One region of the Pantanalinema rosaneae CENA516 genome, then DNA from elsewhere that is predicted to be linked to it. Evidence: predicted binding sites of a transcription regulator. Region 1 holds the regulator's gene; the other holds the start of a gene.
What was found. Region 1 encodes NtcA, which controls nitrogen genes in cyanobacteria. Its sites were predicted from a motif close to TTTGTANNNNNNNNTACAAA; they were not measured.

Region 1 (15,036 bases):
CCCGTTCGTACACATCGAAACACTCCTGTACCGCGCTATAAATCGGTTGCCATTGTTCCTGTGCCATTTGCGGCAAATATTTGACTAACTCCTTCTTCAGGGCTTTCGTGAACTCTTGCCGAGCATGATCCGCTTGTAACGCCCCTACCCCCAAACTGATCAGAATGAACCATAAGCCTCCGGTTGCCAACCCAAAAAAGGTGGAAGCCACGATCGCAATCCCCGCCGAGGTAAAGAAGTTGAGCAAGATACTCTTAAAGTCAAATCCCGCTACTGCCATTGCCGCGCCAGCAAAGTTCCCTGTTGCCAGCGAGAATAAGCCCATTGCCCATTTTGCCCAACCGGGAGAACCATCGTCATCGATCGAGGCGTTAGGTCGCGCCTGAATTTTTTGCCCGGTCAGCTTCTCAGTAATCTGATTTGTGACTTCGGCGTAGGAAGCACCATACTTAGCCGCACTACGGGATAAGTGACCAAAGGCATCATTCAAATCCCGTTCTGCGGTCAGCGTCCAGGCAAAAAACTTGTCATTGACATACTGCTGAAACGCTTGTTGCGCCGCCGCACTAAATTCCTCCCGTTTGTTCTGGCTGAGGTAATCCAAAAACTTCAGTTGGGCGGGTTGGTAACGCAAAAAGTCCTGCTCAAAGGTCGATTCCATCCCCAACACATAGGTCTTAAAGGAATCAGCAATTTGGCGAGACTTGCGATCGCGGACGTTACGGATCTCATCTCGAAACTCATTACAGATCGACGCTAATTGAGTGAACTGCGGTTCAACCGAAATAATCCGTTGTTTCAGTTCTTGAATGTCTTGGTCTAACAAGGGAATACGGCGTTCGATCGCGTCGCGAATCCGCGTATAGGTCTGACGTGCCAGGGTGCGAGCTTGGCGCAATTCAGCGATCGCTCGTTCCTGAGTCAGGAAGGTATTTAAAGCGCCCATAAACTCCGAAAAACCAGTATTTTCTAAAGAGGCATTCGGGTCTTTTAAGCGTCGCCGCAGGGCTTTGATTGCCGAAATTTCAAACACTCGCTCATCATATAAATCCAAGCCATCCACCTGACAATATTCTGCCAGGTTGGCATGAAATACTTTACGCAGCTTGGTTTCGGCTTCCTTTAAGTCCTCTAAATCATCAGGATCAATTAAACTTTCCCGCACCTGATCCCAGGCATTAATTAGGAAGAAGATGGATAAACCCCGCCCCTTAATATAGTTTTCCAGATAGCGGCGTTCTGCCAGGGTGCAGGGTTGGGAAGCCCGCAGAACAAACAAAATTGCATGACAATTATTGATATAGCCCAAAGATAATTCATTTCGAGCTTCAGTATCATTCAGCCCCGGACTGTCCACAATCTCCACCCCTTTCGACAGCAGTTCTAGCGGGTATTCCACCACCGCATGACTAACATCCGGAAACGCCTGTTGTTTCTTTTGTTCTAATTCTTTGGCTTCCTCAGGGTCGATCGTATAACGCTGTTTAAACGTATGGAAATCAACTTGTTGGGGCGATTTACCATCATTAAAGTGAATGGTTACTTTTTTATCAGGTCCATACTTTAGAACAGTGAGTAAAGCCGTACAGGGATTAACATCACTGGGTAGCAAATTCTCACCGAGTAGGGCATTGAGCAACGTACTTTTGCCCCGTTTCATATCCCCTAACACTAGCAACCGAAACACACCTTGCCGCAAGTTTTTGCTAGCCGTCACCATATCCTCGATCTCCCGCTCTAGCCCCAGTTTGCCCGACGCTTTCTCACCATCATATTCAGCCTGAGTCAGTGTTTCGGCAATTTTGCTCATGTGGTTGGCAACCTGTTGGCGCACCCTGGCTACCCGTTCCAAATCACTCAGAAAGCCAGTTGTTTCAAGTTTCATGGTCATAGTGGATGGTTAGTTAGAAGAACAGCATCAGTTAACGGTGATTACTTGCCCCGATCGCCATGAAATGACGTTGGATCACATATTCAAACTGATAGAAATAGGCGGCAATGATCACTCGCACCACTAAGGGCAGGATTTGCCAAACGACGATCGGCAATGGCTGCGCCTGAAGCATGACCGCAAAATTCAGGTCAACCAGGTTCGGTAAGGGTGAAACCAGACTGAGCAACGCCGTCGCCATCAACAACGACAGATAATTACTCACCCAGCCATATAACCCTTCCCACCAACTAATCAAACCAGGGAACAGACCAGGCGTAGACTCGGTTTCCGGCAGACGACTATCCGGAAAAAACTGATCCAACGTGCGATGTAACCAGTGATGCAACACCGCGATCGCCGGGATGGGTAGCAGAAATATCAGAATGACCAGCAGATTACCAATCCGAGGAAACCACTGAATTAAAAACGCGATCAGCCACCAAACCGCCGGAATTGCCGCTTGTAACCCAGTCATGAACAAAATTAGCAATAGCCCATTGAACCAGGAACGGGGCATGGGCAACCAGGCAGGCCAGTTTTGCATAGGATATCCTTGCTACCTTCTATTAGGTATCACTGCGATCGACGAGAATTCCGGTTAACGTTTAGCACGATTGCCTTTAAAGAACAGCATGTAGGCAACCCAGGCAATCACACCTACCATCAGGAACATGGCAATTTGGCTGGCCATCTTCACCGCCACCGCTACCACAATCACCAATCCGACAAAGGTCGCGACATTTTGAATTTGCCGAAATCGCTGCCGCACCCCCCGTTCGGACGGCTCATGTTTGACAGTGGGTGAAATCGGAGGTTGGATAATTTCAGCTTCTAGCTCTCGTAAGCGCAATGCTCGTTCACGTTCCTGAAGCTCCTGCTCTCTGCGTCGAAGCTCGTCATCATTTAGATTTTGGGGATTCATGAGACACCGTTAGAAGCAAAAGAGAAAAAAGCAAAAACGATACCCAGCGAAGCCTGTCGAGCGATCGCTATGCTGCTCTACCTTAACTTTCCCAATTCCAGAACGCCAATATCAAATCAGTTGAATTTGCCCCTACCGCCATTTATTTAAGGTTTGGGCTATCAAAGCCATTGTTATTTTCAGTTCGGAATAACACCTGCCCATTCTGCTCAGCCAGCAATTCCACCTTTAATGGGCCTGCCGTATAAATATCATTCGCTGCGATCGCTTTTAGCCCTACCGATTGCCGATACTGCTTGAGTTTATCGATAAATACAATCAAATTTTGCACTCGCCCAATTTGGACGGTATCCGTTAAGATGCCCAGACGACGAGCCCGGAATCCCGCCGCCGCCAATAATAAATTAATCCGCTGTTGCATCTGATCGTCAGATAACGTGGACGGGTCAAATGAGGTCGCGGCGACCAGATCATCCTGCTGAAAGACAAGGCGATTGGGGACAGCTTCAGCAAACACCTGGATAGAACGCTCCCCCACCAGATAGTTAGCGGCGGAAGAAATTCGCACTACGTAATCCTGACCATCGTTAATTTGTTGATTTAATTGCTCGACCTCTAGCTTTGTGATCTGAATAATCTGCTCCTGCTCTTTTGTGCCCGGTTGGACTAATTGCAACGCCGATCGATTCGCCTCTCGCAACAGTTGATCCACAGCTTGCTGTGCCAGTTCCGGGTCAACCACCCGCACCACTGCCGTCGCTAACACCTGCCCTCGCTGCACCGCTAAGTTGCCCTGGCGTAAACCCTGAGCTTCCCGTTCCAGACGACCCACTTCCCGCGCCAGATAGTCCTGCTGAACTTCCAGTTGCTTCAGTTGCCCTTCCCGCTCCTGGATCACCCGCTCTCGATCTGCGATTTGGGCATCCCGTTCAGCAATCACCTGGTTGCGTTCCTGTTGCAATTGGCTGATCTCTGACCGTAATCGACCCCCTTGTTCTGAGACGACCGCCAGTTGCCTGCGAGTTTGACCCAGTTCAGCTTCAATCCGCGATCGCTCTGCCTGGGCACGGGAACGTTCCGCGATCGCCGTTTGCAAGGACTGATTCGTTTCCGTTAATTGTTGTCGAGTTTGGGTAAGTTGCTTCTTTGCCGTAGCGCGATCAGAGCGAACCTGATCCAGTTCGTCTTCAATCTGCTCTTTTTCATCTCTCGCCTCGCGCAGGTCAGAGCGGGTTTTCCGCAGTCGCCGTTGAATCGAATTGAGTTCAAACACCCCTGTACGCAATTGTTCACTGGCCGCAAACAGGACACCTAAGGTGGAAGCCGCAATAATCCCCCCCGTCAGAATGGTAATTAACGTCGCCGTCCGCCGAGGTCGCAGGTTAAACAGGCTCAGTCGAGCTTTGCCCACCTTGGTTCCCAGCCGATCGCCAACCGTAGCAATCACCCCACCCAACACCAACACCGCCAAAATTAAGATGTACCCAATGGACATCGACACTCCCAAACGCCCTATCTGCCTCGATCGCTCAAGTGCATCGTTTTAATAGATTAATAGACTGCTTTACCCCGGAAACCGTGTCCCCAGACATTGCACCAGACTTTCACCCATCAAATCTGCATGGCAGAGTCCTAAAAACCTGGCAGACGAAATCCTCAGGGCGAAAGTTCATCTACAGCCTACCGTATGTCTATTCAGTTATTGCGATTAGGAGGAGCGAATGGGGTCAGAAGGTTAGTTAAACTGCTGACTTAAGGTAACTGGATTGTGAACCGTGATTTTCTTCTTATGGATTGAGATCATTTTGTCCTGGCGTAGATCACCCAATAAGCGGGTTACGGTCACTCGGGTAGACCCGATCGCTTCTGCAATTGCCTGGTGCGACAGTTTCAAGTCGATCGTAATTCCATCTTTAGTCGGTAGCCCAAAATCACGACACAAAATCAACAAAAAGCTAACCAGCCGTGATCCCATATCCCGGTGTGCCAGGGTTTCAATCATCATTTCGGTTTGTAAGATCCGCGAGGATAATCCCTGAAGCAAGACCAATGATAACTCAGGATTTTCCTTTAGGGCTTTCTCCATTTGCTCGATCGGCACTGACAGTAACTCTACAGGTGTAAAGGCAACCGCATGATAAAAGCGGTCAGACCGATGCCCAGTAATCAGGGACAGCACCCCAAACACACTGTTTTCTCGTAATAAGGCGACGGTAATCTCTTCTCCAGCCTCATAGACCCGTGAAAGCTTCACGGCCCCCTTGAGCAAAAAATACACCCGCTCGGCTGGATCACCCGGGAAAAAGATCGTCTTGCCTCGTTCAAAGGTTTCAACAACGGGCGGAAATGCTCCCCCACTCATTTGGCGGAATACTGATGCCAGCGGCTGATCTTGCGTCACTACCATATCCCCTGACTGGTGCGATGAACGTTGCCCAGATAACAACGGTGAGGTTTACTAAACAGATCTGTAACTTAGAACACTTAAACTTACTTCACAGTGGTTTTTTGTGCCATTTGCTACAAAATTACTTCCGGTCAGAAGTATTTCGTTCGTTCGCTAACTAAATTGAGTCAATCGCCCTCCGATGCAACCAGCTTAGAAGGAATTATCCCAATTTTATTGAGGATTTTAGCCTGTGTCAGAAAAATTCCGCGATCGCTTGAGGGCAACTGGATTGCGTCGCTACCTGAGATCAGCAACCAACGGCAGAATGGTGGCATTCAGAACATCTGAATGATCAGATCTGCTACCGTTGTACCCCATCTTTGAGTATTCTCATAGGTGCGCTTAATCATTGCATAAAGTACCGATCGCCATGCTGGATTTGACAGGAAAAAACGCCCTGGTTACAGGGATTGCGAATAACCGCTCGATCGCCTGGGGCATTGCCCAGCAACTTCACCAGGCCGGAGCCAACATCGGGGTGACTTACCTCCCGGATGAGAAGGGCAAGATGGAAAAGAAAGTTGCCGATCTGGTGGAACCATTACAGCCCAGCCTCTTTGTCCCCTGCAACGTTCAGGATGATGCTCAAATTCAGGCTACCTTCGATACGGTGCGGGAAAAGTGGAGCAAGGTAGACATTCTGATTCACTGCCTCGCCTTTGCCAATAAAGATGACTTGTCCGGTGGCTTCGTCGAAACCTCCCGCGATGGTTTTGCGCTGGCAATGGACATCAGCACTTACTCCTTGGTGAAACTCTGTGCTGCCGCCAAGCCTTTAATGACCGAAGGGGGCAGTGTCGTAACCCTGACTTATCTGGGTGGAGTGCGGGTGATCCCCAACTACAACGTGATGGGGATCGCTAAAGCCGGATTAGAAATGAGTGTGCGGTATCTCGCGGCTGATCTGGGTCCCCAAAATATCCGGGTGAATGGCATCTCGGCAGGACCGATTCGGACGTTAGCTTCTTCAGCCGTCGGCGGCATTCTGGATATGATCCACCACGTTGAGGAAGTGGCACCCCTCCGCCGAACCGTGACGCAGACAGAAGTGGGCAACACGGCTGCCTTCCTGTGTAGCGATCTGGCAAGCGGCATTACCGGGCAGATCCTTTATGTCGATGCGGGCTACGAAATCTTAGGCATGGCATAGGTCATCGGCTAAATATGAGTAAACTCGCTGGGGTGTTTAAGATTTATGCATCCCAGCGATCGCATGTAAATATTCAGAAATCTTCTGACCACAAAAAACCCCGGCAGAACCGGGGCAAGTTAAATAAACAGTGCTTCAGTTGTGAACTAAATCGGTTTAGCCACCAATGCTGCGCCAATCAACACTAAAGTCGTTGAGCAGCAGAGAGGAGTTATAGATTTGCAGAATAATCAGCAAAAAGACAAAAAATAGCGCCATGAACGTTGCCATCACGGGAGTGGTTCCCCAACCAGGAGCAACTTTACCGTATTCAGAATTCAGGGGACGCAGAATGTCTCCCAACCGAGTCCGCTGTGCCATGAGTCACCTATGATTAAGCTCGACAGAATTTGTTATTCTTCGTAACATTATAGGGGTAAGGTACTCATAATTTTTCTCACGCATGGAACCTGCAATAGCTCTTAATATTTCGATCTGTGCCGTCCTGGTGGGTCTAACGGGATATGCCATCTATACCGCGTTTGGGCCTCCTGCCAAAAATTTAGATGATCCCTTTGAAGATCATGAAGACTAAGCAGGTTCAGCGTTAGGGGAAACCACGGCTATCCGGCTCACGGGGATAAACCCGGCCCTTCATGCCCCTGCCTCCCCCAACGCTCCCAGATTATGCCTGAATCACCTTAAAACTGACAATTTTCCAGGGGGGAACCACAGTGGTTTGCCCCTGACTTGTTTGAGGAGCGATCGCCCGTTCCAGCAGATCCACAGGCTGCCCTAACTGCAATTTAAGATCACTATGAACCTGCAACTCGACCTCCTGACCATGCGCCTCATAACAGCGTAAGACCCATTCATCGGGAACGGCTTCCGCTTGTTTGAATGCCATCAGGATGAGCGAGTCGCCTGCCAAATCGAGGAATGAACTTACAGGAGATAAGGATGGAGCGATCGCGGACTTCTGATCCTTCACAGCGATCGCTTGTAAGGGTAGATTCAATTCATAACCCTGCCGAACGGTATGTGCGGCTTGCCAACTTCCCGCATGGGGATAGAGGGCATAGGTAAAGCTGTGATGTCCCTGATCGGCTTCCGGATCCGGCCACTCCGAACCCCGTAACAACGTCAGGCGAAGTTGATGCGGTTGAGCATCATAGCCATATTTACAGTCGTTTAACAGGCTGACTCCATAATCACCATCACTTAAATCGACCCAGCGCAATGCCGGAGCCTCCCACTGAGCCGCTTCTCGATCGGTTTGGGGATTGGTCGATCGCTGAATTGCCGCACAGGGAATTTCGTAGGTTGCCATCTCGGCCGTTACTGTCAGGGGAAATGCCGCTTTCACCAACACATGCCGTTCCTGCCAATCGACCTGCGTCGCAATTTTCAGACAGGGTGAGCCAGCGTCCAGCACATAGTCTTGCTCAAAGATCGAGTTGCCTAATTGCCGGACTACACGCAAGCGCGATCGCAGCGTTCCCCGTTCCAGCCATTGCATACTCTGTAATTTAGTGGGTGGTAGGGGATGCTGGGCATAGTTAGGGTCAATATTCCAGGCATCCCAATACTGACCGTAATCCTCAAAGGCTTGGAGCTGGTTGCCTGCCCCACTTAACACGTCTCGTTGAGCCAGTTTGTCCCAGACGCTGGCTAAATCACCCGTTTCAGAATTCACCTCTACTCGGAGCGCTTCATTCTCTAAAACAAATGTTTCTGGAACAGTCAGGGTGGGTAAATTGACTGATGGTTGGGATGACGATCGCCACCAAAATAGCCGATAGCCGATCGCGGGAATCTGATCCGCCCAGAATAGCCACTCACCCGTTGCCGTCTGCTCACAGACAACGGGTTGACCTTCCGAATCGTAAACACCCAATACCTGAGTCTTTAAAGCGACGGGCAGTTCAATCACATGCGATCGTGTCCAGTTCAGCGAATTAAACACCACGATCGGTCGGGCTTCGGGATGGGGTGGCTCAGGTAAAGTGATTCGTTGCGCGATCGCGGTTAACCCACTGTAGAGAATTTCTGATCCTAGCCGTTCCGCCGCCAACCAATCTTGCTCTGCATCCACAAACACCTGAGTCATCGAGGAACCGGGCAGAATGTCATGGAACTGATTCAGTAACACCAGTTTCCAAGCTTGTTCTAATTCAGCTTTGGGATAGGGAGTGGCGATCGCGAAGGTCGCTAAGGCTGCCCAGAGTTCGGCGGAGTACAGCAAGGTTTCGGCATGACGATTCCATTGCTTTTGATCGGCATGGGTGGTGTAGCAGCCGCGATGGTATTCCAGGTAGAGTTCGGAGTTCCAGAGGGGGAGGGAAGATGGGGGAGATGGGGAGGATAGGGAGGTAGGAGAAGATACGGGGAGAGATTGTAGGTAGTTGAGGGCAGTAGTGAATTCAATGTCGGGGAAGAAGGGGGAGTGTTGCCAACGACGGGCGACTTCTAGCATGTCGCGGGTTGGCCCACCACCATGATCACCCACTCCGGGTAGCCAGAGGGAATCGGGAATTCCGGTTTTGGTTTCCCAATTCCAGGCAAAGTCGGTCATTTTAATCGGATCAATGCCGTCACCGATCGGGGCTGACATCAAACTCAAGATGCGGCTACCATCGGGAGCTTGCCACCAAAACCAGTCATAGGGAAATTTAGTAGTATCGTTCCAGCGCAGTTTTTGGGTGACAAAGTATTCCACCCCCGCTTGAGTCAAAAGTTGGGGCAATTGCCAGGAGAATCCGAAGGTATCCGGCACCCAGGCGATCGGGCATACCGCACCAAACTTGGCTTCGATATAACGCTGTCCATAGAGCAACTGCCGCACCATCGACTCGCCGCTAATCAGGTTCAACTCTGGCTCAATCCAGAATCCGGCGACAATTTCCCAAGTTCCCGCTTTCACCTGGGCTTGAATTTGGGCAAATAGCTCGGGGCGATTTAGTTCGATCCACTCATACAACGCTGGAGTGGAGTGACAGAAAATCAGTTCTGGAAAGTTGGGTTGCAGGGAAAGCACCGATCGAAAGGTTTGTTCCGCCACATGCCAGGTTTCCTGCAAAGGCCACAGCCATGCCATATCCAGATGAGCATGTCCTAAAAGTTTGATCTGTCGTTGTTTGAGCGGAGCCGCCAGGGGTTGAAGCGATCGGCGTAACTCCGCTAACCCTTGATCAAAGGCTTGCCGAGAACTGGAAGCAGAATTGAGTGTAGACCAGGGAATTTGCTCCAGGACTGTAGCGAATTCAGGTAATTGTTCCGGCACAAACTGGTCTAGAAACCGATGGAGTACGGCAAATTCATTGGCAACAAAACTCGGTTCCAGAGGCTGCTCTGCATCCGGAGCCTCATAATGGCAGACCGATTTCATTAATGCCCCATCATCATGATTGGGACTGACTAACCGCAGCGCGATCGCGATCGTCTCTCCGGGCTTGACCTGAGGACTCAGCAATAAGCGAGGCGCACAATCAAATAAGTCTCCCTCCTGTACTAGCTCACCATTGACATACACCTGAGCGACTTCTGCCCACCACAAGAGCGCCAACCGCAGGCATAGCCCCTCCAGGGGATACCCTTGTAACGCCGCCGGAACGGTAATGACTTGAGTAAACCAGCGCACCTGTCGTCCTTTGTCCCAGGGCAGATGATCTCTCGCGTTGAGAGTCGCGGTTGTCCAGGTTGACCAATGCTCAGAGCAGGTTGCCTCTGCCACTGGCAAATCACCCTGCCAATAGCGCCAGCCCGTTTGGACGCTGGTTTGGGTTAGCTGCCGCAGTTGCTCCAGCGTTGTCGTAATTTGGGTTGTCAGCGAGGAATCCGAATCGTTCAACTTACACACAGGAAAGAATGCCTTGGTTGCCACCCAAAGGATAACAGCCACAAGGCATTCCACTCATCTAGTCCTTCGATCGAGGCGCAATCTCATCATGCGGCTGCCGCTGCCAGTTGCAACAATGATGCCATCCCCCTAGTTATTCACGGGAACAGTCGGCACAACGACCGGGCTCAGTACCCTGGGAGCAGCGGTTTGGGTGGAAGTCGGTTGTACCTGTTGTTTGCCCCAATTCCAGAACTGCCACCAGGGATACTTCTTCGCTTCAGCCTGAGGCTGAGTTGGGTTAGTAGCGGTCGGCGGTTGTGTCACCGGGTTGCTCGACACGGGAGGAACCGTTGGCGGCTGGGTCACTGGCTTGCTCGATACAGGAGGAACCGTCGGCGGCTGGGTGATCGGTTTACCTGTTACGGGCGAGGGGGTGACGGGCTGGGTGACAACCGGCGGATTGGTCGGCTGAGTTGGAGTTGGGGTGGGTGGCTTCACCGGAGTAGTTGGCAGTGTAGGCGTTGTAATCGGGGGTCTAACGGCTAAAGCAGAGGCATTCAGACTAGCGATCGTCTGGTCATTCGTTAAGTAAATGTGCCCCAAAGCGCTACCGTTATAGACCCGCTTGGTCAGTCGCCATCCCGGTTCTAGATGGATTTTGGCAAACCCATTCGTATTACCCCGTACCCGACCAATTAACAATTCGGGAGCCGAGCGATCGCTGGTTGGAGTTCCGAGCAACAGAATATCGTTATCTCTCTTTGCCACGCGCAGGCTATACTTCCAGTTTTGATCCTCCCCGGCTGCCCGCAGGGAGTAGCCATTACTGTCAATGCTGCGACCACAGATATTAGTAAAGTCAAACTCGGTTAACAAGGGATTGATCGCCGTCACGGAGCCAGCCGGACTCTCACTCCAGCATGGACGGGCATTACTGATCTGTTCTACAATAAGAAGCTGATGCGCAGTACCATTGGAATATGGGGAAGCAATCAACGCAAACTTATTCTGATCGACTTCCTGCTGACCGAACATGCCTGCTGCCGATGCGGGGGAAACATTGCCAAACGATGCTGCGGTCAAAGTAGCCAGTGCGGCTACTGTCACTCTGGATGAAGTGTTCATGGTAGTTGATGAATGAGGTCGATACCTCTGTCGTGTACTGATGTCTGCCATGACGCGGCGGGAACTAAAAAAGTTTTCTACAATGTGACAGTTTGGAAACTGTCTACCTGGCTAGATGCAGATCACCAAATTCTGTTAACCATCTAGACCCTGTAGAGGCATAGCATACCCGAAAACCGCCCTTTGATCACTCTCATGTTGCGGCGATCGCTAATGGGAATTGCTCAGCAAGCCCTATAGATCTGCTGATTGGGGAGAGTTTGCCAGCTTTAATTTGCCAGCTTTAAACAGGTAAATTCTGTTGGGTGCTGACTCGTTGGAGTTGCTTCTGTAACCGATCGCGATCGTTCGCCGCAGGTTGAAAATCCGGCTTGATGGCGATCGCTTGCTCAAAGGATTGTAAGGCTTCCGGATAGCGCTGAAGTTCCCGCAGGACGCGTCCCCGCCAATGCCAGAGGTTATGCCGATTGGGACGCAGTTGAATGGCGCGATCGAAGGCAATTAAGGCATCCTGGTAACGCTTTAATCGGGCTAATGAGCCACCGAGGCAACACCAAAAATCCGCACTATCCGGCTTCAGTTGAATCGCCTGGTTGTAGGACTCTACCGCTTCCTCATAGTGTCCTAAGGTGTACAGCACATTCCCTCGCCACCGCCAGAGATCCGGGTCATCGGTGCGGATCTGGCTCGCGCGATCGTAAGCCGCTAACGCCTCAGCATACCGTTGCAGTTTTTCTAAAGCCCGTCCTTTCTGAAACCACACCCAATAGTCCTTCGTCGCCTCAGCATTTCCCGGCTTGACCGTTGTAATCGTTGTGGGATCGCTCGGCTCCAGTGCTGGTTGCCGGATCACCGTCCGTTCCTCTACCCGACCAGGAGACATCAAGACTCGCGTTGGTTCAGTCCGTGGCAGCGATCGTACCGTAGTCGTGTCTTCCGAAGTTGGCACAGGATGAGCAACCGCCGGTTCTGGAGGCGCGGATGTTGGTGAAATTGCCGGAATTCCTCGCTTCAGCAGCAACATTTTGGACGTTGGACTGGAATAATCGCCAGAGGCACTGGAGAAGACCGTTTCGTCATCCTCTTCGTCGGCAACAGCAATTACACTATGATGCAATTGTTTTAATACCCGAGTCCGAGCTTCAACCGCCGCTTGAAAGTCGGGCTTCAGTTGCACCACCCGATCGTAACAAGCGATCGCTTCCTCGACCTGTTGCAAACTCTCTAGCAACCGCCCCCGGTCGTACCATGCCCAGTAGTTATCGGGCTGTAATTGCACAACCTTGTGATAAGCCGCTAGCGCCTCGTCATAGCGTTGCAACTGTTCTAACACCGTTCCTTGCTTAAACCAGGCAACATGATCATCCGGTTGAATACTCACCACCTGTTCATAGGCGGCGATCGCTTCGTCATACCGTTGCAGGTTTTCCATCGCCATACCCCGCATTAACCACGCCAACGTATCCTCTGGATTTTGTTGAATGGCGCGATCGCAGGAAGCCACCGCCTCATCATAGTGTTGCAGGTGATATAAGGTATCGACCTGTTTGAGATTACTCAACACCCGCTTACGGCTAGCGATCGCCAGTTGGAAATCTGGCTTGAGCTGCACCGCTCGATCGTAGGAGGCTACGGCATCCTCAAATTGCTGCATACTTTCCAGCGTCTTACCGCGATCGTGCCATGCCCAGTAATTATCCGGTTGCAGTTCCACAACGCGATCGTAAGCCTGGAGAGCGTTTTGGTAGCGCTGGAGCAAATCTAAGGCAACTCCTAGCTTGTACCACGCCAGGTAATCATCGGGTTGCAGATGCACCACGCGATCGTAGGAAGCCACGGCATCCTCATAGCAGCGCAAATTTTCCAGGGATAACCCCCGCTTGAACCAGGCAACATAATCCTGCGGCTGCGCCTGGATCACTTTATCGTAGGCAGACACCGCTTCTTTGTAGCGTTGCAACTGGAACAATTCATCCCCCCGCTCTAACCAGGCGAGATGCCCATCCATACTGACCAGAATGGGTTCCGCTAACAAGGTAGCAACCGTTGTGACATGGGTTAAGGGCTGCAACGCAGCTAAGGCTTCCTGCGCCGAGGGATAACGCTGACGAAAGTCATAGCGCACCATCTGATCCAGAATATCTGCCAGCTTGGCGCTTACCTTTGTGCGATCGCGCCAAACAATTTCCCCCGTTTTCGGATCCTCCGGCAATTTTTTGGGATTAATTCCGGTCAAACACTGAATTGCCAGCATGCCCACGGCATAAATATCACTACTAAAGCGGGGTTTGCCTGCCAATTGCTCACTCGGCATATACCCTGAGGAACCGACTGCGATCGTGAGTGTGTCTGAGCTTTGCGCCTCTGCCCCCGGCATACTAATTTGTTTGACTGCCCCAAAATCAATCAAGATCATGCGGCGATCGCCGTGGCGACGAATCAAATTAGAGGGCTTAATATCCCGATGCACCACCTGTTGTTGATGCACAAATTCCAGTACCGTCAGAACTTCCTGTAATAACTGAACTACTTCCGATTCAGTGAACACTCGGCAAGCTTTCAACTCCTGGCTCAAGACCTCCCCTTGAATAAATTCTTGAACCAGATAGAATTCCTGATTTTCTTCAAAGTGAGCAAATAACCGGGGAATCTGGTCATGGCTCCCCAGGGTATAGAGCACTTCCGCCTCCGTATTAAATAACCGTCTGGCAGCTTGCAGTGCCTCTGGGTCGTCGGTTCGTGGCTTCAACTGCTTGACCACACACTGAGGATTTCCTGGCAGGTGAAAATCCTCAGCCAGATAGGTCTGACCGAAACCACCGCCCCCCAGGTGACGGGTAATTTGGTAGCGACTCCCAATGACTTTACCCAACATAGGTGATGAATTCTTCCGAGTATGAGGCGATGGAACAGTAGCGCTAGCGATCTCTAACCGTGACGATGATGGGTGCAGTGACAATAGTTTACTCAGCCAACACCACTATTTAGTAACAGGGATGTGAAAGTTGCATCATCCGTAACTACTCCCACCTATTCCTAGAATTACAGTAAAGACCCACTATGAGTTCCGAGAAATTACTTAGAAGGGGGATTCAAACGGAGCAATAGACAGAGAGAACCCATAACAATCCAGTAAAAAATCTTTTAATGTAGACATTCGCTGCAAACTCGGCTATAAGAGGAATAAGTATCAAGTTTATGGCAGCTTCTCTTCATCACAGTGTTCAGCCATGTTTGGTTGCTATCTGGGGCATCAACCTAAAGATAAATCCCTTTCTAGGATGTGAACTGGCATTACCGGGGTAGCTAATTCATCCCTCGATATAGGTGTATCACCAGATTTCAGTTCAATTACAGTTAACGCCAATCTGCATCATTGCAGGTTATTCACAGCGTGATGCCGATTAGTTTTTGCAGGAGTTCCTGTGTTTAAACCGCTAGTTTATTAGCAGTTATGTGATCCAAATATCAATCGGACAATCGAGCCTGAATCTACTCTGTATTTAAGAAGAAATATTAATTTTCCTTCGATCAATTTCTTCTTACCCTCTTCGATAGTGGCGTTGATGAAATTTTGAATAACCCATTTCTGTAAGAATAAAGATTACATAAAGCTTCTCGGTAATATCGCTGAATA
Region 2 (15,036 bases), on a different contig from region 1:
TCTCAAGGAAGAGAATATTCTGGCGGCGATCGTGTTTACAGATGTGGTCAATTCCACCTCGCGGATGGCAGCCGACCAGACCCATACCCTGGAACTCGTGAATCGTGACTTTCAATGCATGATTGATTTGTGTCAGGAGTTTGAGGGACTGGTACTGAAATCCACTGGGGATGGACTGTTGATGTATTTTGCCAGTGCCGTGAAAGCCGTTGCCTGTGCCTTAGAAATTCAACGATCGCTGACAACGAATGCGATCGGTTTGCCCCCGGATGATGTGCTGGTGCATCGGATTGGGGTGCATTTAGGGGAGGTAATGTTTAGTGGTACGGATGTCATGGGTGTGGGAGTCAACATTGCGGCGCGACTTCAGACCCGAGCAGAACCCGGTAAAGTGTGTATTTCCCAGACTGTTTATGATGTAATCAAAAACCATTTATCGTTACAGGTAACGAGTTTGGGTAACTGCCAGTTAAAAGGCATTACCGAATCGATGCTGCTCTATCAAGTAGCCCCATGAACACGTCACTTCAGACTGGTTATGAGTATCAGGTTGGCGGTAGCTTACCCGTTGATGCGCTTACCTATGTCATGCGGCAGGCGGATATTGACCTGTATGACGGCTTAACTGCCGGAGCCTTTTGTTATGTCTTGAACTCCCGGCAAATGGGCAAATCTAGCCTGCGAGTTCGGACGATGCAACGGTTGCAGGCAGATGGAGTTGCCTGTGCCGCGATCGACCTGACCAAAATTGGTAGCCAGAATATTACCGCAGACCAGTGGTATGCCGGAATTGCGCGGGGTTTGATCAATGGTTTTGCCCTGACCGAAGTAATTAATCTCCGAACCTGGTGGCGCGATCGCGATTATCTGTCGCCAGTGCAACGCTTGAGCGAGTTGCTGGAAACGGTGGTGTTAGCCCACCTGTCATCCGCGATCGTCATTTTTATTGATGAGATTGATAGTATTCTCAGCCTCAATTTCTCGACCGATGATTTTTTTGCCCTGATTCGTGACTGTTATAACGATCGGGCGGATAAACCACACTACCAGCGACTCACCTTTGCTCTGTTGGGGGTTGCCACACCCTCTGATCTAATTCAGGACAAAAGCCGGACTCCTTTTAATATCGGACAAGCGATTCACCTGGCAGGCTTTCAACCGCCGGAGGCTCAACCTCTACTGGTGGGATTAGCGGCTAAGTCCAGTGATCCCCAAGCGTTACTCCACGAAATTCTGCGCTGGACGGGAGGACAACCTTTCCTGACCCAAAAGCTTTGTAAATTGGTACACTCTGCACCTGGTTTTGTTGAGGCGGGAACGGAAGTCGTCTGGCTACAAAATTTAGTCATTGCCCGTATTGTCAATAATTGGGAAGCTCAAGATGAGCCCGAACATTTGCGGACGATTCGCGATCGCTTGTTGCGAGACGAACGGCAGCGATCGCGCTTATTAGGGTTATATCAACAACTGCTGCAAACGACTCAATTACCGATCGATAACAGCCGGGAACACATGGAACTACGGCTATCGGGGTTGATTGTTGAACGCCAAGGCTTATTACGAGTCAGTAATCCGATTTATCAAGCCGTGTTCAATCTGGGTTGGGTAGAAGCTGAACTAGCTGCCCTCCGTCCCTATGCAGAAGCGTTTGCGGCATGGATGGCTTCTGACTGTCAGGATGAGTCCCGGCTCCTGCAAGGGCAGGCGTTACAGGATGCTTTGAAATGGTCGGCTTACAAAAGTTTGAGTGATTGGGACTACCAATATTTACGTGCCAGCCAGGAGTTAGATAAACGACAGGTGCAACTGGCATTAGAAACCCAACAACAAGCGAATCAAATTTTGGCAGCAGCCCAACGTCAAGCCAAACGCACGATTCGTAAGGGATTCGCTGGATTGGTCGTAATGTCGATCGCCGCGATCGCCATCATCGTCTGGGCAAATATCGTCACCAAGGCCGCCCAGGAAGGGCTGAAGCTAGAGCAAGCAGGTGTGAATGCTTTACGCCAGTTTATTTCTGATCCTGTAACAGCTCAAACTCAAGAAATTGAAGCGCTACTTGCCGGAATGAGAGCAGGGCGAGAATTACAGGCAAATCAAAATCGGTTCTCATCTCGGCAACGTTCTCTCACTACAATTCCCTGGTTAGCGCTGAACATTATGTTGGACAAGATCTATGAACAGAATCAGTTCATTGGTCATCAGGGAAAAATTTATAGTGTTAGCCTCAGTCCGGATGGCAAAAGCCTTGCCACTATTTCAGAAGATGGCACAGTGCGGTTATGGAGTTTATCGGGTCAACTGCTGAAACAGTTCCCGATCAAGATCGATCGGGCAGCCAAAATGACCATGAGTATTAGTTTTAGTCCCGATGGTCAATATTTGGCAACGGCTTCAGAGTATGGGATTGCCCGATTGTGGGATTTGACTGGACAAGAACGAGCCCAATTCAAAGGGCATCAGGGGCAGGTCTGGTCAGTCAGTTTTAGTCCGAATGGACAACGATTGGTCACGGGGGGGGCAGATGGGATCGCCCGGATCTGGGATCTGACGGGGAAGGAATTGGGGCAGTTACGTGGTCATCGTCAGGATATTTGGGCAGCCAAATTTAGTCCGGATGGTCAACAAATTGCCACCGCGAGCCAAGATGATACCGCCCGCCTCTGGAATCTATCTGGGCAGCAATTGGTGCAATTTCAAGGGCATCAAGGTGGAGTGTTTAGCCTGAGCTTTAGTCCTGATGGTCAACAATTAGCAACCACTGGGGCAGATAAAACCGTGCGAATTTGGAGTGTATCTGGGCAAGCATTGGCACAGTGGCGAGGTAGCCGAGATCTAATTTTCAGTGTAAGTTTTAGCCCAAATGGACAGTTTTTGGCAACGGCTGGAGCCGATAACACCATTCGGATTTGGGATTTATCGGGTGAACAGTTAGCTCAACTGAGAGGACATCAGAACTGGGTGTATAGCATCAGTTTTGCCCCCGATCGCCTGCATCTGCTTTCTGGGAGTTGGGATACAACGGTACGGCTCTGGAACCTGTCAAATTTACAAGGAACTTCTCGCCAGCAAGTTGTTCAACTGAATGCCAGTCGCCGCGATGTTTGGAGCGTTAGCTTTAGTCCCGATGGTCAGATGATTGCAGCCGCGGGTGAAGATGGCATTGCTCGTCTCTGGCAGGCTTCGGGTCGGCAGTTAGCAGCATTGAAGGGACATGTGCAAGGCATCAATAGCATTAAATTCAGTTCAGATGGACAATGGCTAGCCACAGCAGGTCAGGATGGTACGATTCGGCTCTGGGATACGATGGGTCGATCGCGAACAAAATTCAGTGGGCATCAGGGAGCCATCTATGGTTTGAGTTTCAGTCCGACTAAACCCCTAATTGCCAGTACGGGAAACGACGGTACTGTTCGGCTTTGGGCAATATCAGGAGAACAATTAGCTCAGTGGAATGTTAGTCAAAAACCAGTTTATAGTGTGAACTTCAGTCCTGATGGAGAGCGGTTAATTACAGCCGGAGCCGATGGCATGACTCGTCTCTGGAATTTATCTGGTCAGCAGGTGCTTGAACTTTCTGGGCATCAAGGGAGTGTTTTAGATGCTATGTTTAGTCCCCAGGGTAGTCAAATTGCTACTGTAGGTACTGATAGTACAGTCAGACTATGGGATTTATCAGGACAGCCGTTAAACAGATTTAATACTGGAGGCGGAACTTTAGATGTTAGCTTTAGCCCGGATGGGGAGAGTATTGCAATTGCCCAACAGGATGGCACTGTGCAAGTATGGTTAGTAGTGGCTGGTCAGCCGATCGCGTCATTTCGCGGATTTCAAGGTCGGGTGTATAGTGTTAGCTTTAGTCCAGATGGACAATATCTGGTAGCTGCCGGAAAAGATGGTACGGTACGGCTGTGGCGAATTGAGCAACTCGATGCTTTGTTAGATCGTGGCTGTACCTGGCTAAAAGACTATCTTGCTCTTCACCCCCAAGAGGCAAGTATCTGCTCCAAGTCTTCGCTAACCGACCTTTGATTTAGAGCTTCCGGAGCAGACAGAACCTCAGTGAAAAATTAACTAAGCCTGGTCTATGTCCTACTGTTGATCTACACTTTTGGTTTGGCAGTAAAATAGTAGGTAGGTAGACCTGTTAAATCACTTCTCCTCTAACATCAATTCTGGAGGGAAGGAAGGGGAAACCAATGAACAAACTTGCACTCGTTCTTGTACTCATTGCCTTTAATGGCACTCCTGCTTTTGCGGCTAGCTTGCCCAGTGTAAGCAAAGTTGGGCGTGAAGCGGAAATGCCTTACAAGGGGAATTGTGGGCAGGCGGAACTGATCTCCAACAGAACTACCCCGCTACATTCTATTGTTGACTTTGCTGACCCGCCTGAACCACCCACGCGAGGAGGCAGCGATCCTGGCTTTAAGGAAATTTCCGGTTAGTGGAACTGGCTTTAGAATGTATACACCATCCGGATTGCCCATTCCCAAATGGCGTTAGCCCGATCGTTGTCTGGATTGGTCACAACCATTAGGCGGGGGCTGAAGCTAATATTGTCATTAATTAAAAAGCTATAGTATGCCTCAATGTTGGTTTGAGTAGCATCCCCCAGATCACTGTCAATAAAGGGTTGCCCGGCAGCGATGCCCACGGTAGATCCGGGAATGACTAAATTACGCACCGTCATACCGATCGCCCAGGTTTTGGGAGTTAAGTCCAGGTCGCGATCGAGGATGTCATTAAAGCCGTGATAGCCAGCCATCCCTAGCCGACCAAAGATAGCAAATTGGCGATTTAATGCCCATTCTGCATTCAACCCACCGGCGGAAATCTGAGTGCCGTTGATCTTGGCGGCGGTATATTGCAGGCGCAGGACGAGATCCCTAGTGAACGCATATTCCAGTTCGGCACTGCCCTGATACTTATCCGCAAAGAACCCTTGTTCGGGATCGGCGGCATCGGCGGCGACATATAATGCCCGGACGGTCAGGGGAGGACTGGGCTGCCAGGTAACTACAACGCCAGCCCCACCCGGACGATCGACCTGATTTTGCACAATGAACGGATTGTTAGCAAAAAAACTAGAGGCAAAATTGGTCGCTGAGTCATTGGCAAAGCGGTTGTAGTCAATAAAGTCTCTGGGAGACAACCGTGCTCCTACGGTTAAATTTAGATTTGTGCCCACCGGGAAACTATAGTAAAGCTTCCGAAGCTGAGCTTGGGGGCTAACCGCCACATAATCTAAGCCACCGCCATCTGCCAGGAGTCCTTCTGTTCCGAGCCGATTCTGGCGACGATCGTGAGCCAGACTAATCGCATCCCCGCCATTGTTCCCTGCTTCTAGCTGCGTATGCAGTAAATCCTGCCCCGTGAAACTGGTAAGCCAGTTGAGGCGAGTTCGCAGGACGATCGTTCCTGCTGCTCCACTGCCATTGGTCAGTACCCCCACTGTTTGACTCGATAACTTTGTGGTGGTAGAAAACTGCTGCTGCTCCAGTTGGGCGAGTTGCTGATTCAGCCGATCGCCTCGTTGCTGGAGATCCGTCGCGATCGCCCCATAGGCTAGCTGTAACTGTTCCAGAATCAGCAGATCTTCCTGTAATTGTTCCTGATCTAAACCCGCCCGCTCCCTTAATAGAGCCAACGCTTGACTCACGGCAGCCGCAAACTCCTCCCGCGTCAAGGCGCGATTTCCTTGAAAGCTGCCATCCGGGAGCCCGACCAGCAACCCATAGCGTTCTACGAGCGATCGTAAGCTTTGGTATGCCCAATCGGTAGGGGACACATCCTGACTAAGTGCTTCCAAGGTTTGCATCTGTGCCATCGGGTCATCGTCGTCGAAGGGCTCCAAGCAGGTTAAGGGATCGGCGCAGGTGTTGAGCCCGTTGCCACTGGCTTGGGCGACTGGTGATCCAGGCAGAGATGGAACTGCCGCCGCCACGACCTCTCCTTGCCAGCCCAATCCAATCCAACTGATTCCCAGGTAGCTGATCCCTCCGATCAGCCAATTTTGTCTTTTCATGCCATCGCTCCTCGTAACCACACACACAAACCTTCAGCCACCTGACGATGGATAGCCAAGCCCAACCCTGATAGGACTGGCATCTTAGTCTCAACCGGATGCATGAACCGGGTGGTTTAGCCTTTCAGCTTGACGGACAGGGAACTGCCAACCGAGCCTAATTCCTCAAATCTTTTATCAAAACAATATGTATTTACGCCAAATCTTTATCCAATCAAAATAGAAGGCATGAAAAGAGGGCTGTAGTTAAAGGGAATTATCAGGCAGTGCAATGATAGCAAGCTGTCCTCAGTTTGAGGGCATTCTAGATTTAGCCAAACCCCGTGACATTTACCCATAAATCTGAGTAACATCATGGCGTAAACTATATCGACGTAACGAGTAGTATCAGACTATTTAAATTCTTTATAGATAGATATTTAGCTGGTTCTACAGAGTATTCAGGTCATGATTTGGTTTATCCGCATGTTGCGGTTGATTATCTAGCCCACCTACATGAAGTCGAGCTTGATACTGTGGTTGAGTCAAACGATAACACCTGTCAGGTAACGATCGCGGATCATACTTGTCGCATCCACTTACCTCCGGCGTTTACGGTGGTTCAAGCGGTTTCCTTCAAACAACAGTTTCAGCAAGTTTGCCAGGATCACCCTGAACTAAAGCGGGTGATTTTAGACTTTGGGCAGACAAAGTTCATGGATAGTAGCGGAATGGGGGCGCTAGTTGCCAGTCGCAAACTGACCCAAAAACAGCAGTTGGAACTGATTTTGCAAAATGTGCCACCCCAGGTAATGACTGCCCTATCACTGGCGGCGCTCGATAAGATGTTTGTGATCGAGCAACGATCGGAAGCGCCAATGAAAGCACCCACAACTCAGGGTACAGCGCAACCTGCGGCGGTGACATCCATTAAATCGGCTCAGTTGTTGACCAACCCGTTACCCGGACGATCGATGCCGAAGCGGTTGATGAATATTGTTAAACCGGGTCAGCCGTTTGTCACCCATCCGTCGGTTAAATCGCTACCGAAACGGTTAATTGATATTGCCGGATCGATCGTGGGGTTGGGGATTACCGCGATCGTATTGATCCCGATTGCCGTAGCGATTAAACTGGATAGCCCTGGACCGATCTTTTTTGGACAAGTTCGCTGTTCTTCTATGGGTAAGCGGTTCCGCATGTGGAAGTTTCGCTCGATGGTGACGGATGCCGAGAAGAAAAAGCATTTGGTGAAAAATCAGGCGAGTGGGGCAATTTTTAAGAATGCCAATGATCCCCGGGTGACTAGGGTAGGGCGAATCCTGCGGAAAACCAGTTTGGATGAACTGCCGCAATTCTGGAATGTGCTGAAAGGTGAAATGAGCCTGGTAGGCACCCGTCCACCTACCCCAGATGAGGTCGAGCGGTACGAAATTCCGCAGTGGCAACGGTTGGATATTAAACCGGGTATGACGGGCGAGTGGCAGGTGAACGGTCGATCGTCGGTATTAGATTTTGAGGATATTGTCCGGTTGGATTTGAAATATCAGGAAAACTGGAGCTTGATGTATGACTTCAAGCTGATCCTCAAAACAATTTGGGTGATCTTCAATAAAGATTCTGGAGCCGTCTAAACCGCATCATGAACCTGTGGCATTAAAACGTGGCATTGATCACGGTTAGTTGCTCTGGCTCTGGTTCAATTTGGTAGGGCATCAGGTGCACGTCCTGCGCGACTGCCAGTTGGTTGACCACAAACCAGCTTTCACCGGGGCGAATACCTCCCCCAATCGGGCATTGAGGATGCTGTACCAATGGGGTGATGACGTTGCAAGTTATGGTCAATGTGTCACCTAAATCCGCCGCTCGCACCGTAGAGTTGTCTTCTACCAGATCACTTTTACGGCTGGGCATGGGTTCTGCTGCGATCGAGCGATCGCTGGCAATCCCATTCAGGCTAACGGCAAGCATCGTACTGAGGCAGAACACGGTGCTGAAGCGGACGGAGCAGAATCGTGGCGACCAGTTTCGGGATAACACAGGGCTAACCATAGGACATCACTCCTGATCTCGTGCAGTTCAAGGCAATACTGGCTTCCTACTCTATTTTACCGTAGGCAATTGCGTCAAAAAATCTGTATCAAAGGCTACAGTTTGTATCGTTTTATTGCTGTGGGGATCAATCCGCCACTAGTTTTTTCAGGCTGGGGAATGATGGAAGTAGGACAAACATTTGTTGCTATTGCTAAAGTTTTTGTCCGGTAAATAGGTAGAAATTCATATTGAGAAGGTGCCCTATATGGCAGGTTCACTCTTATCGGATGCCGGTCAACGGCTGGAACAAGCCCTGAAATACACCACAGTTTCAGAAGATGCGATCGAGTCTCTAAAGTATCCGCAAACTAGCCTGAGTGTGTCGATTCCCGTCCGGATGGACGATGGTTCATTGAAAGTATTCCAGGGCTACCGGGTGCGGTATGATGACACGCGCGGTCCGGGTAAGGGTGGGGTGCGCTACCATCCCAATGTGAACATGGATGAGGTGCAATCCTTAGCGTTCTGGATGACCTTTAAGTGTGCGGCACTAAACCTACCCTATGGGGGAGCCAAGGGCGGGATTACAGTCAATCCGAAGTCCCTCTCCCGCATGGAATTAGAGCGGTTGAGTCGGGGCTATATTGACGCGATCGCGGATTTTATTGGGCCGGATGTCGATATTCTGGCACCAGATGTTTACACCAACTCCATGATTATGGGGTGGATGATGGATCAGTACAGCATCATCAAACGCTATTACTGTCCGGCAGTGGTGACTGGCAAACCGATCGGGGTGGGCGGTAGCCTGGGACGGGAAACGGCAACAGCTATGGGAGCGTATTTTGTCGTTCAGTCGATGATGCCCAAGTTCGATCGGGTGCCGCAGGAGACTACCGTAGCCATTCAAGGGTTTGGTAATGCGGGTGGCTATCTGGCGGATCTCCTGTTTCAGGCTGGGTATAAAGTTGTGGCAGTCAGCGATTCCCAGGGTGGGGTCTATGCAAAATCGGGTTTGGATATTCCCAGCATTCGGCAGTTTAAAAACTCCACGCGGGGAATTAAAGCCATGTATTGCGATGGTAGTGTCTGCAATTTAGCGGAAGGTCACGAGTTAATCACGAACGAGGACTTGTTGGAATTAGATGTGGATATTCTCGTTCCCGCCGCCTTAGAAAATCAGATTACGGACGCGAACGCCGATCGCATCAAAGCCCGCATCATCTTTGAAGTAGCGAATGGCCCGACAACGTCAGCCGCCGACCAGATCCTGGATCAAAAGGGCATTTATGTCTTTCCGGATATTTTGGTCAATGCGGGTGGGGTGACAGTCAGCTACTTCGAGTGGGTACAAAACCGTAGTGGCTTGTACTGGTCCCTGGGAGAGGTCAACCAAAAGCTGCAAGTCCGGATGGTCGAGGAGGCGGAATGCATCTGGTCGATCGCGCAGGATCTGTCGATTCCCCTGCGGACGGCTGCCTATGTTCATGCGATTAACCGCCTGGGAGAAGCCATCAGTGCAAAGGGTACTCGCGACTATTACATTAATGGTCACCATTAAATGATTAGCGATTTTCGTAGGGTGCGTTACGGCTTCATGACCACCCTACTTGATTAAATTCGCGATCGTCAGTTACCAGGTTGGATCAGAGAATAGGTTGATCGTGAGGTGCTCTCGATCGGCCGGAACGGTGCTAATGCAACTACAGATCGTTTCGCCATCCTCTAATTCCACCTCGCAGGCATGGCAGGAACCCATCAAACATCCGGTCGGGATCGAAATTCCGGCGCGGGCAGCGACCTCTAGTAGCGGTTCTCCCGGTTGGGCAGCGATCGTCACATCATCGGGCAAGAAGTGAATGCAAACATTCATGGCAGGATTCTAAAAAATGTCTAAACGTCGTCGGATTTTCTGGAGTTAACCCTTACTGTAGAGGTCAAGGACAAACGGGTACGTTGCACCGAAAGGGTTAGGGATATTTCTATAGGGTGTTTGATGATGCCCTATAGAATTTTTGTTTTAAAGCCTGGAAGTTAAATTAACCCCAGAGGAACGATCGCCAGAGCATCTCAGAACAACTGGATCTACTTCCGGCTCTCCCTCATCTTTCCCATCTCCCTGACCTCCTCACCCTTCCCACTCCTCATTCATTGACTGACCTCAATTCGTTAGCTCTGCTCTGGCAAAAATGGAGTCAAATCCAGGTGAGGTTCGATCTCGCTAGCCAGATTGTCTAAACTAAGTTCCCGTTGTTCGCGGTAGTTCGCCACTCCGGTTGGGAGGGATTTCAGCCCTCGTTGTTGCCGTAAGCGATTTAACCAGGCACGCCGCCAGGGCCCATTATCAAAAATGCCGTGTAGGTAAGTCCCCCAGACGGATTTCGTCTCATCTACCATACCTAAATTGGGGTCATCAAATAACGCATGGGTGACTTCAGTCGCATCTTCCATCATCCGGGTTCTGCCCTGGTGAATCTCATAGCCGGTTACAGGTAAACCTTCCTGGGGAAAATTAGAACTGACGAGCCGTTGACGGGCGATTTTCTGTCCGGCAATCACTGTTTTTAACGGTAATAGCCCTAAGCCCTTGTAGCGTCCTTCCTGCCCTTCAATGCCTTCAGGATCAGCCAGGATTTTGCCCAGCATTTGGAACCCACCACAGATCCCCAGGACTGTTCCTCCGGCAGCGACATAGTTCTGAATTTCTTCTGCCATGCCCGTTTTATGCAGCACGATCAGATCAGCGATCGTGGTTTTGGAGCCAGGAATAATCACCGCGTCCGGGTAGCCCAGGGATTGTTTGGGACTGATGTATTTGAGGGAAACCGAGGGTTCGGCTTCTAGGGGATCAAAATCTGTGAAGTTAGAAATCCGGGGTAACCGCACGACGGCAATATTAATATCGCCATTGGATGCAGTATTGTGACGATCGAACAGGCTTAAGGAATCCTCCGCCGGAAAGGCTTGATCTAACCAGGGAATCACACCCACGACGGGAATGCCAGTCCGTTGTTCCAACCAATCAATGCCCGACTGCAACAGCGATCGCTGCCCCCGGAATTTGTTGATCACCACCCCCCGAATTAAAGCCCGTTCTTCGGGTTCTAACAATTCCAGTGTTCCGATCACATGGGCAAATGCGCCACCGCGATCGATATCCACAACCAGAATTGTGGGAGCGTTCAAATATTTCGCCACCCGCATATTGGTTAAATCGCGGTGCTTCAGGTTAATTTCGGCGGGACTGCCTGCTCCCTCACAGATCAGCAGGTCATACTCTTCGCCTAACCGATGCAGCGATTCTTCGATCGCCTGCCATCCTGGCTCGAAAAATTGTTCATAGTAATCCGCTGCCCCCACCCGACCGACCGCCCTGCCTTTGAGGATTACTTGAGAGGTCATGTCGCCTTGAGGCTTGAGCAAGATCGGATTCATCTCTACGGCTGGCACAACTCCTGCCGCCCACGCCTGCACTGCCTGAGCATGACCGATTTCCCCACCACTAGAGGTGACATAGGCATTCAATGCCATATTCTGCCCTTTGAATGGGGCAACACGCCAACCCCGCCGACTCAGAATTCGGCAGATAGCGGTAACAATTAGTGATTTGCCTGCATGGGATGTTGTTCCCACAACCATAATGGCTTTCATGCAAAACTCCCAAGCGGTGAAGGACACAGAATCCAGAATTCAGTGATTCTGAATCTTCTAGCCTTTATATACTCAGCCGTAACCAGCGATTCAGTGCATTATAAAGGCGATCGCGCCAAGACGGAGCGTGATCCCGCCCTGGCTCCCGTTGCCATTGTTCAGCTAATTGCCGACCTAGCGGTGTGACACGGAAACTATCCGTTAATCCCTGACCATCGACTTCCCGCCGGAGTAACCCGACTTGAATCAACCACATGAGTTCTTGCTCAACGGCGAGTTCGGACAAGGGTTTGGTGGTGTATTGACCGTCCGTTCCTCCTGTTTGGGCGATCGCTTGTAGTGCCACACTCTGCTGAATCATGGTGGTAAATAGCTGGAGCCGAAACGGAGCGCACCGCATTGCCCGTTCTGCCCGGGTGATGGTTCGGTCAGGATATTGCATCGATTGCCGAGGGGTAGGAGTAACGGTCATGGCAAAGTTACGGTGTCGTGGCGAGAAATAGTTTGGCAACAGTTCAGATTAACAATCTTTATCTTAGGCAAAATTGTGAGACACACGCTATAGCCTAGCGAATTCGGCGGCGACGTTCCTCATTTTTGCGATCGCGCCAAAACCATTCGCGATCGGGCAGGGGTTGTACCGTTTGTAACCGTTGAATTGCCCATTGATTGTATTGGGGAGAGAGGTCACATCCTAGCCATTTTCTCCCGAGTTGCTCGGCGACGACTAACGTGGTTCCCGATCCGGAAAATGGGTCAACAATTAAATCGTCGCGATCGGACGAAGCTAACACAAATTTACGGATTAATTCCTCTGGCTTTTGGGTGGGATGGGCTGTCTTTTCTCGCATCCCATTACATAGGGTGGGGATCTCAATCACATCCTTGGGTTTGGCACCTTGAGGATTTGGAGTCCAGCGTTTTTCGGCTTCTCCTTGGCTGTACTGACTGGTGATTGCCTGGGGATGAACGGGATATTTCAGCGTATGGTTGCCGTAGGGAATCCGAATATTTTCAATATTCATCTTGGCGCGATTCGTTTTCCGTAACAGCAAAATCGCTTCATGGGAACGTCCCCAATCATTACCCAAATTGGCTTTGTTTTTGTAGTACCAAACTAACCAGCGACAGCGATCGAAATACTGCGAGGATGGATGTTTTAGATCCGCCAAAATCTCGGAAAATCCCATGACATAAAGCGATCCAGTTGGCTTGAGAATGCGAGCGGCTTCTTTAATCCATTGGATTGACCAGTCAATATAAGCCTGTTGCGATGCAAATGTATCCCATTCCGCTTTACTCAAGTTGTAGGGAGGATCGGCAATGATTAAATCTACGGACTCTGTCTGAAGAGTGAGTAACCACTCTAAGGCATTGCCACAAAATAGAGTGCCATTGCGATGTTGATAGGCAATTGTGAGGGAACAATTCACGTTTGCTAGGCAGCCAAACTTCTAGAGCATTCAGTGGCTAAATTTATTTGATTACGCCAAATCTAGGGGTAGATGTATCTTACACTACTATTAATACACTACTGATAACCCTGGAGATTCACAATCTTAAGTTGAAATATCTCCAGGTTTTCAGAAAACCGCCGCAAATGTTGCATTCAGCCCTTGATTGATCCAAAATATGCCCCTTCAGTACGGTATACGGAAGAGATAGGTTTCTGATAGATTGGGAATAATCTGGGGCAATTTATAAACATGTGCAACTGAGCGATCCCCTAGTAAGGTAATGATCTCGATCGCGAATATCGAGATGTCCAGATCGACCACAATCGCACCCTATTCTCCTTACTTAAAAGCCGTACTGCCAATACGTCTGATGCGGAGAGTAGGTTGATTTGTTGGCAGATGAATCACCTTACTAGGTTTCGCTCAATTGGGCAGTTTCAAGATTGCCCGCTGCTTTGGAATGGCAGAATTTCTGCACCATTGATGCAGGTCATTCACCTTGATGGGGTCGGCCACCCCTGTCGTTTACCTCACCATTAAATATGAAAACTCCAAGTTTGGTACACAGAATTGTTGCCAAAGTATCGCATCCTACCTGGATCGGTCTGGCGAGTCTTGCGATCGCAGCCTCCAGCCTCAGTGTTATAGCTGAATCGGCAACGGCACAGAACTGCAACTTTGATAACTATGAAGAGTGTATGGGCTACTATCGCCCAGTTAGCACCACGGGACGTGAAGGTGATGGGTTTGTCGAGACCTCTTCGGGGATTGGGTTAAATATTCGCTCGGGACCCGGACTGACTTACCCCGTGATTGGCGGTGCCAGTGATGGAGCCTTGCTGGAGCTAACCGATCAGCGAGTTGTTGCAGATGGGTATCGCTGGGGCAAACTGAGGAGTCCCGGTTGGGTCGCCACGGAATTTGTAGCTGGAACATTGGCAACCAGTTATCCGGGTGACTGTAATGTTGGGGATGGCACGTTTACCCGCCCTGTATACTACAGCAACTGTAATGAGGCTAATGTATCTACAAGGCTACCTGGAACCAACGGTGGCGTTGGCAATGTAGGCGGGACAGGCGGAACATCTACACCCGTACAAGCTCCCGCTTATATAGTGGTTGTTCCAGGTGATAGCCCCCAACTGCTCAGTCAGGTTCGCCGGGTTGTGGGGAGGGCGTTTCCGGATCGAGCACGACAAGGTGCTTTTATTAATGCAGGTGCCTACACGAACTATTACGAAGCTCGCGCTGTCTCCGATCGTCTCCGCGCCGCCCGGTTAGATGCTCGGGTTGCTTACCGCCGTCTAACTTAGGCATTCACCTATTCAGATGACTGGGGGTGATCCTACAGGATCGCCCCATTGATATGTGGGAAACAGGTTTGTCGCTAACTACATACCCGGTAGCTTGCCCTGGAGTAGTTCTGTGGTTTTGACGCAACTGGCGCAGGCACAGCCTGGGTTGATCAAGGGATGGTCAGCGGGTTGTGCCGGAATGACAGCCAGGTTCGAGTCAACCCTGATCGATTCAGCCTTTGTCACCTGGGGTAAATCAGCCACGGTTGCCGCCTGCATTGGAGCCGCCAGAAGTGAGAGGGATGCCAGGATCGCGGTACAGACTAGCAGGATTTGTTTGATCAGGTTCATGGTCACATTGCTCGAAATGCTGGGATATCTCTAGCGACTTACTATAGCTCGATCGTTGTTCCCCGTCATCCGATCAAATTCGAGGATTTCGGCAATCATCAATCCACCCGCTATTCTGAAAGGAGAACGGTTTGTATCGGAATAGAATTGTGCTCAACGATGGTTGGATCAGTCGAACAAATTGAACAGGATTTAGCGGCGATCGATAAGCTCATTGCCGAACTGGCGGAAGAGTTTCATCAAG

Region 2: ACN4EK_RS30310 (Glu/Leu/Phe/Val family dehydrogenase) is a predicted target of NtcA. The motif match lies at 8,139-8,158, and genes of this name have one in related genera.

What each region holds. Positions count from the first base shown of each region.
Region 1 is NZ_JBLZFZ010000063.1:11,733-26,768, forward strand. Features, by position in the region: gene ACN4EK_RS26450 (dynamin family protein) at 1-1,891, opposite strand, end outside; gene ACN4EK_RS26455 (hypothetical protein) at 1,923-2,477, opposite strand; gene ACN4EK_RS26460 (hypothetical protein) at 2,532-2,855, opposite strand; gene ACN4EK_RS26465 (DUF3084 domain-containing protein) at 2,998-4,350, opposite strand; gene ntcA (global nitrogen regulator NtcA) at 4,591-5,262, opposite strand; gene fabI (enoyl-ACP reductase FabI) at 5,654-6,454, shown strand; gene psbH (photosystem II reaction center phosphoprotein PsbH) at 6,611-6,814, opposite strand; gene psbN (photosystem II reaction center protein PsbN) at 6,897-7,028, shown strand; gene ACN4EK_RS26490 (alpha-mannosidase) at 7,119-10,334, opposite strand; gene ACN4EK_RS26495 (DUF3747 domain-containing protein) at 10,422-11,399, opposite strand; gene ACN4EK_RS26500 (tetratricopeptide repeat protein) at 11,683-14,274, opposite strand.
Region 2 is NZ_JBLZFZ010000093.1:1,158-16,193, reverse strand. Features, by position in the region: gene ACN4EK_RS30340 (AAA-like domain-containing protein) at 1-517, shown strand, start outside; gene ACN4EK_RS30335 (WD40 domain-containing protein) at 514-4,032, shown strand; gene ACN4EK_RS30330 (hypothetical protein) at 4,200-4,445, shown strand; gene ACN4EK_RS30325 (iron uptake porin) at 4,457-6,025, opposite strand; gene ACN4EK_RS30320 (sugar transferase) at 6,541-7,638, shown strand; gene ACN4EK_RS30315 (hypothetical protein) at 7,661-8,056, opposite strand; gene ACN4EK_RS30310 (Glu/Leu/Phe/Val family dehydrogenase) at 8,304-9,599, shown strand; gene ACN4EK_RS30305 (2Fe-2S iron-sulfur cluster-binding protein) at 9,672-9,911, opposite strand; gene cobQ (cobyric acid synthase CobQ) at 10,208-11,689, opposite strand; gene ACN4EK_RS30295 (Npun_F0494 family protein) at 11,754-12,161, opposite strand; gene ACN4EK_RS30290 (DNA-methyltransferase) at 12,256-13,122, opposite strand; gene ACN4EK_RS30285 (SH3 domain-containing protein) at 13,689-14,459, shown strand; gene ACN4EK_RS30280 (hypothetical protein) at 14,538-14,792, opposite strand; gene ACN4EK_RS30275 (hypothetical protein) at 14,952-15,036, shown strand, end outside.